4 regions of the Bacillus cereus group sp. BfR-BA-01360 genome follow, and region 2 is predicted to be linked to each of the others. Evidence: riboswitches for the same ligand, from Rfam matches in the RefSeq annotation. Region 2 holds a riboswitch; each other region holds the start of a gene.

Region 1 (3,201 bases), on a different contig from region 2:
GCGCGTTCACAAAACAAATGTGAAATTAATGCTGGTACCCATATATAAAATGTTTTTTTATCATGTAGTAACGACAACTTTGAAATCGCACTAGGTTGCCATTCTAATAAAACTTCTCCAGGCATTTCGGTCGGTTTCCAGTTATGAATATACGCATACCATTGACGACAAATATATTCTAACTGTTCAGAGCTAAGAGGTTTTAAACATATAATCCATAGGCTATCTTCTGCTAACTTATATGGGTCGTGCTCAATGAATAAAATATCCGAAAACATAATATACAATCTTTTATTTAAAAGTTTAAATTTTTTTATTAATTCGTATGGTCTATTGTGCTCTAATAACAAACTTGACCAATGTTTTGGCCACTGCACATAAAATACTGTTTGCTCAAAAAGTGGATCTATTACATCTTTAAAGGCTAACAACTGTATCGTTTCCATAAAGTAAATACTTCCTCTCTTTTTTCGTTATTTTACATAAAATCCAAAATCAATAGACTGTTAAACTTTGAAACAAAATACAGATTCCACCCCCCTTTTTACTTTTATTATACCATCATTAAAATCCATTTTTTGTTAAAAAACAGTAAAAAAAGGAGGAGGGTTCTACCTCCTCTTTATCTTTCCTATTTCTCTTTTAATTATATAATTTTTTCATAATATATTATGAAAAATGACGAAATAAAATGAATATCTACCGGGTTGCTATTTTTTCTTCAACAGGCCATTTCTCTAACGTATAAGCCATCTCCCAGAACGAATATTCATATTGACTACTAATGATAAAATGCTGTTTCATACGTTTACGATCCGACTCTGTTACTGTTTCCGTAATTTGATCTAATCGCATAATTTGTTCTTCTACTAATGTGCGGAACCAATCCGAACCATATGCTGAAATCCATGCTTGGTAAATCGGTTCTTCTGGCTTACACTCTTTAAGACGCTCGCCAATTTCATAATATAGCCAATAACACGGTAAAATGGCTGCAATAATATCACCTAAATGCCCTTCATAAGCAGCGCGATACATATGGGATGTATATGCATAAGCTGTCGGTGCTGGAATAAAGGATGCTTTTTCTTCTTCAGTGATTCCTAATTTTTCCGCAAAATTTTCATGCAATGACAATTCTGCTTCATATGTATTTTGTGCATGATGTGCCATGCGAGCTGTCGTTTTCAATTCGATCGCCTTCGCTGCCCCTAATGTTTGTACTCTAGCGAAGTGACTCAAATAGTAGGAATCTTGTAAAACGTAGTAACGAAAGCTAGCTAAATCTAGTGTTCCCTCACCTAGTTCTTTAATAAATGGATGCTCAAAACTCGCTTGCCAAATCGGAGCAACTTCTTGACGTAATAACTGTGAAAATGACATTTATATCCCTCCTCATATATGCTACACTCAGCTAACATCTAACGAAAAAATAGACATGTACAAAATAAAAGCCACTTCCTTAGTAGGTAAAGAAAGTGGCTTTTATTTTGTCATTTCCACTTCCCTACGCTGGTACGAACCAGATCAGGTACTAAGGGTCTCAAAGATAAACTTTAATCTCAGCCAATATCGGCACCCCTAGTGGATAGATGAGAACTATATAGTTTTGATAGTTATCATAACATAATTTAGAGAATTGTCAATTATCCAAACTTATATAGTATATTGATATAAAAAACATCATTACTGTGCGGCTAACCCAACAGGCGAGAATAATACATAGGCACCTAGCATGAATATAATAAGGAAGATTGAAAATACCTTTGCATATTTCCATGGCTTTAAATCAACTTTATTAGCATCGAAAAGTTCAAAGTCTGTTTCTCTTGGTTTTAATTTTCCAATCACTAGCATCACAATTACACATGCTGGGAATAGTACACTAAGAATATATAAGAAATTAATAGATCCTAAAAACACTTTTGAGAGCGCATACAAAATAATATGAAAGACTAAAGCAATTTTCGGAGCACTTGCAGGTACTTTTTTACTAAAAAATCCTACGACAACAGCGGCGATAATTGGTACATTGTAAAAACCAAACATTTCTTGTAAGTAGTTATATAATCCAGAAGGTGCATATAAAATAAATGGTGATACGATAACCGCAATGAGACCGAGTGTAATCGCAAAAATACGTCCTACTTTCACCAACTCTTTTTCGCTTGCTTCTTTCTTGAAAATGGGTTTATAAAAATCCAGTGTGAATAAAGTGATCGAACTATTTAATGCACCGTTAAATGAACTTAAAATAGCACCGAACAATACAGCGGCAAAAAAGCCTGATAATGCGATAGGCAAAATCTTAATTACTAACATCGGATAAGCCATATCAGCATTTTTTAATTGATCGCCAAATAAATGGAAGGCAATGATTCCTGGCAGCACTAAATACAATGCTCCAAATACTTTAAATAATCCTGCCAACAATACTCCTTTTTGTCCTTCTGCTAAATTTTTTGCCCCGAGTGCACGTTGGACAATAGCTTGATTGGTACACCAATAAAATAAGTTATTAAACAATAAGCCCATGAAAATTGTTGTCCAAGGTACAGAATCTTGCGAATCTCCAATTGCATTCAATTTTTCTGGATGAGAATGTAATAAAAGATTTACACCATCCATAATACTCCCTTTTCCAAGTGCAAGAAGACCAAGAATTGGAATTAAGCATCCTCCAATAATTAAACCAATTCCATTTAGCGTATCTGAAATCGCACATGCACGTAGGCCGCCAAATACAACATAGGCAATACCAGTCATACCAATGATAAGCGCAATCACCATAATTGTTGTGAAATTACTAAGCCCAAATAGTTGTGAAATATTAAAGATGCTATCAAGTACTAACGCACCGGAATACAATACAGTTGGTAAATAAGCGATGGCATAGCCTAATAAAAATAGAATGGAAATAATTTGTCTTGTTCGTAAATCGTAGCGTTGCTCTAGGAAGTCAGGAATTGTTGTAATTCCACTTTTTAAGTAACGAGGTAAAAAGACAAATGCCATAAAAATGAGCGCTAAAGGAGCGGTTACCTCCCAAGCCATAACGACCATTGAAGTTGCATAGCTTTGTCCATTTAGCCCTACCATTTGTTCTGTCGATAAGTTTGTTAATACAAGTGATCCTGCGATAACGATACCAGTCAAACTTCTACCACCTAAAAAATAACCATCTGAACTATCTAAATTAAT
Region 2 (3,201 bases):
ATCATCTTTATTTGGCAATCCTAAATGCTCTTTCGGTGTTACATAACAAAGCATCGCAGTCCCAAACCATCCAATCATCGCTGCACCAATTGCAGAAGTAATATGATCATAACCTGGTGCGATATCTGTTGTTAAAGGCCCCAGCGTATAGAAAGGCGCACCTTGACAAATATCTATTTCTTTCTCCATATTTTCTTTAATTAAATGCATCGGTACGTGCCCTGGCCCCTCAATCATGACTTGCACATCATGCTTCCAAGCAATTTTCGTTAATTCCCCTAACGTTTCAAGCTCTGCAAACTGAGCTTCATCATTTGCATCTGCAATAGATCCTGGGCGTAACCCATCTCCTAAAGAGAAGGAAACATCATACTGTTTCATAATCTCACAAATTTCTTCAAAATGAGTATACAAGAAGTTTTCTTTATGATGGTATAGACACCACTGCGCCATAATTGATCCGCCGCGCGAAACAATTCCCGTCATGCGTTTTGCTGTGAGCGGGATGTAGCGCAATAATACGCCCGCGTGAATTGTAAAATAATCCACACCTTGTTCCGCTTGTTCAATTAATGTATCGCGGTATACTTCCCAAGTTAAGTTTTCAGCAATCCCCTGTACCTTTTCTAACGCTTGGTAAATCGGCACTGTCCCAACTGGTACAGGGGCATTACGAATAATCCATTCGCGCGTTGTATGAATATTTTTCCCCGTTGATAAATCCATAATTGTATCCGCACCCCAGCGCGTTGCCCATGTCATCTTTTCTACTTCTTCGGCAATCGAAGACGAAACAGCAGAATTTCCGATATTCGCATTTACTTTCACATGGAAATTACGGCCGATAATCATTGGTTCTGCTTCTGGATGGTTAATATTCGCTGGTAAAATGGCCCGTCCTTCGGCAATCTCTTTTCGAACAAACTCCGGTTCTACCCCTTCACGAATTGCAACATATTCCATCTCAGATGTAATAATCCCTTTACGAGCATAATGCATCTGCGTGACATTCGCACCTTTCTTTGCTCTAAGAGGTTTACGATCCATTTGCGGGAACACAGGTGTATGGTTCGAAGCAGCTTTTACACCATCATCTTCCGGCTTGATTTCGCGTCCCTCATACTCCTCTACATCTCCGCGTTCTATAATCCAATTGCGACGAGGAGTTGGAATCCCTTTTTCGAGTTCCACTTTATATTCTGGATCCGTATAGGGACCGCTCGTATCATATACACGAATCGGGGAATTTGGCACTCCGTTTGTGTCACTTAATTCAATCTCACGCATCGGCACTTTCATACCTTCACGTGACCCCTCCACATACACTTTCTTACTCCCTGGTAAACTCGACTTTAATTCAATTTGCTCAGCTGAAACAGATTGTTCCATGATTTTTGTTTCCTCCCCTTTATCATTTCAAGAAATCTACTTTACCTAGAAAAATTCGATTCTCCCTTCAGCTGCTAAACAGTCAGCTCCGCATTTCTTGAATCCAGCTTCACCTTCTAGCCCCTCACGTCTAAAAATCTTCCGCACAAGAAAGTAAAAAAACACTTTCTATGCGGAAGAACTTTATACACTAAGACGAAACAGTCGGCTCCGCTTTACATGTGACAAGGACGAGATTCAACTTGTAACCAGCGCATGCAAAATGAAAAAGAGCCAGGTCCATAAGAAAATAAGGACCTGGCTCATAAAAGTCATCATTATGTAAAGCCATTAACTTCCCTACGCTGGTACGAGCCAGATCAGGTCCAAAGGGTTAAGAAGTTTGCGTACTTCTCTCTCAGCCCACGCATACATTGGGCACCCCTAGTTTATCACTGATTTAATTTTCAATACTTTTCTATCATACACTATAATCTGAAAAATGCAAATCAATTTACACTTTTACGGTATCATCCACGTTAAATAATAAGCTTGTACATACGTCATAATTCCAACGATAATGACAAAGAACAAACTATGTTTTACTGTAAAGCGGAATAAATCGGATTCTTTTCCTGCAAGTCCTACTGCTGCGCACGCGATTGCAATCGATTGCGGAGAAATCATTTTCCCCGTTACACCACCTGTCGTATTTGCCGCAACAAGTAATACTTCTTTTACACCTACTTGCTGTGCTGTAATCGATTGTAAGTTCGAGAATAGCGCATTTGCCGATGTATCTGATCCTGTTAAGAATACGCCGATCCAGCCAAGAAATGGCGAGAAGAACGGGAATAATCCTCCTGTTCCAGCTAACGCTAGTGCAAGTGTAGATGATAGACCAGAATAATTCGCAATAAATGCAAAGCCTAATACAAACCCAATAGATAAAATTGGCATTTTTAATTCTTGTAATGTTTCTTTCAATGTTTCAACCGCTTGTTTTGCACTCATTTTTAATACAAAAATGGAAATGATACATGCGATTAAAATGGCTGTTCCGGTTGCCGATACAATATCAAATTTTAATACAGCCTCATAAGGCGTTGGTTTATTTACAATTGGTTCTGCCTTCATGACTAAATTGTGCAGACCCGGAATTTCAAACTTCATGACAAAACTTTCTAACGCCCCGCCTGGAGCAAATAATGCTTTAAAGAAATCTTGACTCCAAATCACTACCATAGCAGTCAAAATAATAAATGGCGACCAAGCTTTCACAACTTTTTTACCTGTTAAATTTGGCATCGATGAAGCTTCCGCTGTTGCTGCAGCTTCCACATTTGCTTGATTCGATTGATACACTTCTTTTGGCTGCCATACTTTTAAAAATAGCGATAAAGATACTAAGCTGACAAGCGCTGATGTAATATCTGGAAGTTCTGGTCCTAAAAATGTCGCTGTAATAAATTGTGTAATTGCAAAAGACCCCCCCGCTACAAATAACGCCGGCCATGTTTGCTTTATTCCCTTGAAACCATCCATTAAAAATACAATAAAGAACGGAACAAATAGCGATAAGAATGGCAATTGGTGCCCAGCCATTTGTCCAATTTTATGAGGATCAATACCTGTTACTTGCCCTGCAACTGTAATCGGTATTCCCATTGCTCCAAATGCTACTGGCGCTGTATTTGCAATTAAGCAAAGACCTGCTGCATATAAAGGATTTAAGCCAAGTCCTGCTAGAAGCGCTGCTGTGATGGCTACTGGTGCTCCAAATCCTGCTGCTCCTTCCAAAAATGCTCCAAATGAAAAACCAATTAAAATGAC
Region 3 (3,201 bases), on a different contig from region 2:
AGTATGAGCCGACTCGCCTACAAGAATATGTTGCACCATCTACTGAAGCAGAGAAGATTATCGCACAGGCTTGGACAGAAGTATTAGGAGTTTCCAAAATTGGTGTACATGATGATTTCTTTACCATTGGTGGGCATTCATTAAAAGTATTACGTATTTTAACATTGTTAAAAGAAGATTTTCCGCATTTAACAATTCAAGACTTCTTTAAGGAAAAGACAGTGTATAAGTTAGCGCGAATACAAAGGGAGTTAACCCTAGAAGAAAATGTATTTCATGAATATAAATGGATACATGAACCAGAGGCTATTCAGTATACGGAAGGAATAACTAATAACCGGATTTCCAATGTCTTTTTAACAGGAGCAACAGGTTATTTAGGATCACATATCCTATATGAATTATTGCAGCAAACCTCAGCTCATATTTATTGTTTAGTAAGACCTAAAAAAGATGTAGAGCAAAGAATTATGGAAACTTTAACAGGATATTTTCATGATATTCCAAATGAAGCTCTGGCACGTATAACAGCTATTCCTGGTGACCTTGGTGAAGAATACTTTGGACTTAGTAAGGAAGAGTTTATAGCGATACGTTCTAAAGTTGATACAGTCGTTCACTGCGGGGCAGACGTAAGACATTTTGGGGATGTAAAGCAATTTGAAAATGTAAATATTCAAGGGACAAAGCGCATGCTTGCATTAGCCGATGAAGGAGCAGCATTCCATTTTATTTCTACGATTAGTATTCCAATCGATTTAGCAGTAGAACAATGGGATATGTATAAAAAACGCGGTGATTTTGAGTATCATGTAGAGTTAGAGAATGTGTATTCCAATAGTAAACTACAGGCAGAAAATCTTGTTCGTGAAGCAATGAGTCGTGGCATGAGAGGGAATATTTATCGCGCTGGTAATTTAACATGCCATTCCGAAACGGGAGTATTTCAACAAAATATTGAAGGAAATGCATTTTATCGCCTCATTAAAACGATGTTATTAATTGGACAAGCACCAAACGTGAAGTGGAAAGTGGACTTTGCTCCAATTGATTTTGCAAGTAAATCAATTGTGGCGTATATGCAAGATCCTCAAATTATAGGTGAAACATTGCATATTTGTCATCCAGATCCGATTGATTTTGTACATTTTGTGCAGTTAATGATAGAATGCGGGCATCATTTAGAAATTGTTCCTCTTTCGCAATATGTAGATTCAGGGTTACAGTTAGCGAAAGAGGATGAGGAGATAGCAGAATTGATTGCTTCACAAGTAGCTGGCGATGGAGCGCAGCAGTCTGAATTTGTAATAGGTACAAAAAGAACAAATGAATGGATAAAGAAAAAGAAAATTGCAGTGCCAATAATTGACCAACAGTTTATTCAGAAGCTATTAGCACATGGAGAACAAGTGGGGTATTTTCCAAACGTAGAAAAATAACAGACAAGATGTACCATGCTTTTGTTTGTTCAATAAAATAAATCATGCTACAATGAAAACGAATTAAGGACCGGGGAGCCAAGTGGCTGAGAGGATGTAAAGGAACATCGACCCTCAACCTGATCTGGATAATGCCAGCGTAGGGAGTTGCTTAAGGGAATGTAGCATATGTTATTTTATAATAACTTGCATACAAGGCTTTCCTACGTCATAGTGGGAAAGCCTTTTCTTGTTTTTAACATATTATTTTGCAAAGGGGATTTTAGCATGTCACAACAAGTTACAATTTCATTTTCAGTGGTACCACAAGCAAAAACAAAAGATTTATATACGGTCGTGGATAAGGCAATTGAAGTTGTCCAACAATCAGGCGTTCGTTATGAAGTAGGTGCGATGGAAACAACGATGGAAGGAGATTTAAATGAACTTCTTGATATTATAAAACGTGCACAACAAGCTTGTGTAGATGCTGGAGCAGAAGAAGTGATTACCTCTATTAAAATCCACTATCGTCCAAGCACAGGTGTAACAATTGATGAAAAAGTATGGAAGTATCGTGATGAATATGAAAAAACAGAAGCGATCTAATTTCGCAATTACAACAGCTTGGCTGATTCTTCTCATTGCGATATGGGAAGGATCTGTTTCATTATTTCACATTGAACCATGGATACTGCCAAAACCTTCTACGATTATACAAGAATTAATTGGCATGAAAGAGCTATTACTTCCAAATATAACAAAGACGTTGCAAGAAGTGATAAGCGGTTTGTTTTTTGCAATTCTACTTGGAACAAGTATTGCTATTATGATGGATGTTATCCCGATTTTTCGCCTTCTTATGAATCCGTTACTTGTTATTTCACAAACTATTCCAATTGTTGTGCTTGCACCTCTATTTATCATTTGGTTTGGATATGGAATGCTACCAAAGGTGATGGTTGTTATTCTTGTTTGTTTCTTCCCAATTGCCCTTAGTATTTTAGAAGGATTTCAAACGGTAGATAAAAATATGCTCAAATTATTACAAACAATGCGTGCATCAAAATGGCAAATGTATCAAAAAGTAAAATTTCCTGCTGTGCTTCCATATTTTTTCTCAGGGTTAAAAATTGCTGTTACATATAGTGTGATGGGGGCAATTATTGGGGAATGGCTTGGTGCAAGTGAAGGATTAGGGGTTATGTTAACCCGTGCAACAAAGTCGTTTTTAACTGCTCGTGTATTTGGTATAGCGGCTATGATTGTAATCGTCACGTTATTTTTATATTTTATCGTAGAGTTTATGGCCAGAATAACAGCACCATGGATATATAGAAAGGAAGACAGAAAATGAAAAAGAGCTTAAAAGTCATGTTAGCAACACTGTTTGCAGTAAGTGTTGTCGGCTGTAATACAGCGAAGAAAGAAGAGAGCAGTGACAAAGAGAAAAAAGTAAAAGTTGTTTTAGATTGGTTTCCGAATACAAACCATACTGGTTTATATGTGGCAAAAACAAAAGATTATTATAAGAAACAAGGTTTAGATGTAGAAGTTATTCAGCCTGGTGATAATGTATCAGCAGAGCAAATGATTGCTTCTGGAAAAGCTGATTTTGGTGTGAGCTATCAAGAAAATGTTACATCGGCACGTGTGGAAGGGATTCCAGTTGTATCAATTGGAGCAATTATTCAACATAACACATCGGCATTTGCTTCTTTAAAAAAAGATAATATTACTTCACCAAAAGATTTTGAAGGAAAGCGTTATGGAGGATGGGGAG
Region 4 (3,201 bases), on a different contig from region 2:
CAACCCAGCTGTAACCCAATCTGTAAGCTGTCCACTAAAAAATTCATCAAGTATATCCGATAATGGTGTGCCAATCCACGTAAACGTAACCTGAAAAATGAAAAACATGACTGCTAAAAAGATGGGCAGTCCAAAAATTTTATGTGCAATCAACTTATCTATTTTTTCTGAAAAAGGAATTTTCCCTTCCTGTTTATGTTGAATGACACTTGTTTTTAACTTTTCAATATACGTTGCACGCGTGTTATACATATGCTCTTCTAACGTACAATCCAGTTTTTTCTCTAACTGAGAGCGTATTGTTACTAATTCATGATAAATAGATAATCCCATTACCTCTTGTTCCACCACTTCATTATTGCTTAAAAATTGAAGCGCTAGCCATCTTAAATGCTCATAATTTTCTTTCATAAAAAGTGTCATGATACTTGCTATTGCTGTCTCTACTTGTTCACCATATGAAAGAATAAATGAGTTCATTTCTTTCCTATTATTTTCATGAAGAGTAGCTAGTAATTCATCACAACCTTTCCCGTTTCTTGCAACAACAGGAACAACTGTTACTCCCAATATTTCTGATAATCTTTTTACATCAATCACAATTCCGCGTTGCTTTGCCACATCAATCATATTTAAACCAATAGACATAGGCTTTCCAAATTCCAAAAGCTGTAATGTTAAATGCATATTGCGCTCAAATTGAGAAGAATCAACAATATTTAACATATAATGAAATTCCTCTGTTAATAAAAAGTGAGTAACGACTCCCTCATCTCGAGAAACAGGATTTAAATCATATACACCTGGTAGATCAATTAATGTTCCTTGTTTATCTTTCAATTTCCCTATCTTTTTTTCTACCGTTACCCCGCTCCAGTTTCCTACATATTCATAAGAACCTGTTAATGCATTAAATAACGATGTTTTTCCTGTATTTGGATTCCCTAACAAAGCAACCTTATTCACACTAATTCCACCTTTATCATTTTCGCATCGCAATGACGAATACTAATGAATTGTCCGCGGCACTCTAGTGTAAACGGCCCTTTGAACATCGCCTTTTGTTTCACACGCAATTCACTTCCTTCTGAAAGACCAAATGCAACTAATCTCCGTTTTAACAATTTATCTAATGCCTGCATACTTTTCACTAATACTTTTTCACCTATTTGAATATCAACCAAACTCATAATCTCCCCCCTTAAAAGATAATGATAATTATTTTCAATAAATTATAGCATACTGTATAAATCATACACTATAGCTTTTCTATTCTATTTGTTAACATTTTCGTACACTTATATTGAAATAGTGGCAATACAAGATTCATTTGCCCTTCTCATCCATTTCGATTAAAATAAATTTAACAAATAAAGAATTTCGTTATCACAGGGGGAGCTATATGGCTGAGAGGGAACAATTTGTTCCGACCCTTAGAACCTGTTAGTTAATGCTAATGTAGGGATTGTGCAAACGTTAAAATACATCTCCTCTTCTTCATTACGTATTTTATATCTCCCTATGGTACATAATTCTTTTTTGTGCAACTTGGATTTAGGGGGAATGTCAACATGCGTAACACCAATTTACAAGCGATGATTGAATCTGCAATTCTCGCAGCCTTCGCCTTAATCATCGACATTTTACCATTATCAATTAAAATCCCAACAGGCGGTTCTGTTTCATTTGCTATGATCCCTATTTTTATTATTGCGTATCGCTGGGGATTCAAAATGGCCTTTTTAGGAGGGCTTATTTGGGGGTTATTACAAATTGTCTTCGGAGATGCCTATATTTTAACGCCAATACAAGCGGTTATTGAATACTTCATTGCTTTTGCTTTTATTGGATTTGCTGGCTTATTTTATCGCTCAATTCAAAAAGCCATTTCAAATAACCAAGGAAAAAAAGTTCTCTTGTATATAATCTTGGGAACATTGATCGGCAGTTTTGCACGCTATTTCTGCCATTTTATTGCGGGAATTATTTTCTGGGGACAATACGCACCAAAAGGACAATCAGCCTTTCTATACTCTTTCATTGTAAATGGTAGTATAATGCTTGCTTCTTTTGCATTATGTACAGTATTGCTATTGCTTCTATATACAACGTCACCACGTTTATTCCAAAGCATTCGTGCTTATCCTATTCATTCAAAAAATAAGAGCGCCTAAACGCTATTCTTTAAGTTGTAGAGAAAGAATTCTCTACAACCTTTTTTATGAACAGAATGGAAAAGGCACTGTAGATTTTCTCTACAGTGCCTTTTCGTGTCTCAGTACTTAATTGTTACTTTCATGCAATTCTAGAATAGGAGTATCCGAAGAAAATTGTCTTGGCTCAGTTTTCTTTAAGTGATTTTTGACGTTACACTTCTGATATTGGACAATCCATGCTTTAATAGGGTTAGTAAAGATGATTCTTTGCTCTTGATTAGGGGTCCCTTCTTCCAAATTACAATGTTCGCCCCATTTACACCATCTCATTGTAAATGTTGAAGAAGTTTCATCATCTGATTGATCAAATAAGTGAGAAAGAGTCATCTCTCCATCTAGTATGATAGTATTACTAGTAGATAGAAAAGCAAAGTTTGTCCAACGTTTCTTCATTCCCTCCTACTCCTTTTCGCATAGAATGCCTAAAACTACATTTACCTAAAATGGGTTTGTCTCTTTCCTTACACTTTTTATAGTACCCGAAATAATATTACTCAACTATCGATTATTCTTACAATTCACCTTACATTTTTGTAAGAAATAAAGTGAAACTTTAATCAGTAGTGGTTTTCTTCATCCCCCACTAATTATGAGCCCTCACCAATCGGGCTGCCCTAAAATAGCGGGATAAAAAAACCTCCATCTCTTATAAATGAAGGCCTTACATTATACTTTATTTTTTATTATTATTTAATCCCGCTTCATATAATTGACGCATCATTCCATGAGAAATAGCTCCAAGAATTAAAGTCATTCCAATTAACGAAACTCGAAGCACAGGAATATCAATTATATAAGCTAGCAACCCAAGAACAATTGTTAGAAATAATGCTTTTATAAATGTAACACTTGTGTACTGTTTCTTTTTCATGACTCTCACCTTTCATGAAAACGTTTTCCTTACCACTATTATATCATATCATCAGACCTTTTACGGAGGATTTTGTTAAAAAATATTGAATTTTCACTTCTCATCATCATGTTT

What was found. Region 2 has a riboswitch for thiamine pyrophosphate ahead of thiC (phosphomethylpyrimidine synthase ThiC). Riboswitches for the same ligand answer to the same signal wherever they lie in the genome.
Positions count from the first base shown of each region.
Region 1: it holds a riboswitch for thiamine pyrophosphate, as region 2 does, so the genes downstream of both, tenA (thiaminase II) here and thiC (phosphomethylpyrimidine synthase ThiC) in region 2, are expected to answer to the same signal.
Region 3: it holds a riboswitch for thiamine pyrophosphate, as region 2 does, so the genes downstream of both, MR056_RS12025 (MTH1187 family thiamine-binding protein) here and thiC (phosphomethylpyrimidine synthase ThiC) in region 2, are expected to answer to the same signal.
Region 4: it holds a riboswitch for thiamine pyrophosphate, as region 2 does, so the genes downstream of both, thiT (energy-coupled thiamine transporter ThiT) here and thiC (phosphomethylpyrimidine synthase ThiC) in region 2, are expected to answer to the same signal.

Region 1 is NZ_JAKUFV010000002.1:293,216-296,416, forward strand. It holds gene MR056_RS03300 (pPIWI_RE module domain-containing protein) at 1-446, opposite strand, end outside; gene tenA (thiaminase II) at 700-1,383, opposite strand; TPP riboswitch at 1,488-1,593, opposite strand; gene MR056_RS03310 (solute:sodium symporter family transporter) at 1,687-3,201, opposite strand, start outside.
Region 2 is NZ_JAKUFV010000005.1:25,965-29,165, forward strand. It holds gene thiC (phosphomethylpyrimidine synthase ThiC) at 1-1,389, opposite strand, end outside; TPP riboswitch at 1,709-1,824, opposite strand; gene MR056_RS06580 (lactate permease LctP family transporter) at 1,891-3,201, opposite strand, start outside.
Region 3 is NZ_JAKUFV010000011.1:30,090-33,290, forward strand. It holds gene MR056_RS12020 (non-ribosomal peptide synthetase family protein) at 1-1,439, shown strand, start outside; TPP riboswitch at 1,501-1,602, shown strand; gene MR056_RS12025 (MTH1187 family thiamine-binding protein) at 1,707-2,027, shown strand; gene MR056_RS12030 (ABC transporter permease) at 1,999-2,775, shown strand; gene MR056_RS12035 (ABC transporter substrate-binding protein) at 2,772-3,201, shown strand, end outside.
Region 4 is NZ_JAKUFV010000009.1:33,027-36,227, reverse strand. It holds gene feoB (ferrous iron transport protein B) at 1-966, opposite strand, end outside; gene MR056_RS10600 (FeoA family protein) at 963-1,190, opposite strand; TPP riboswitch at 1,382-1,483, shown strand; gene thiT (energy-coupled thiamine transporter ThiT) at 1,572-2,174, shown strand; gene MR056_RS10590 (hypothetical protein) at 2,283-2,609, opposite strand; gene MR056_RS10585 (hypothetical protein) at 2,890-3,087, opposite strand.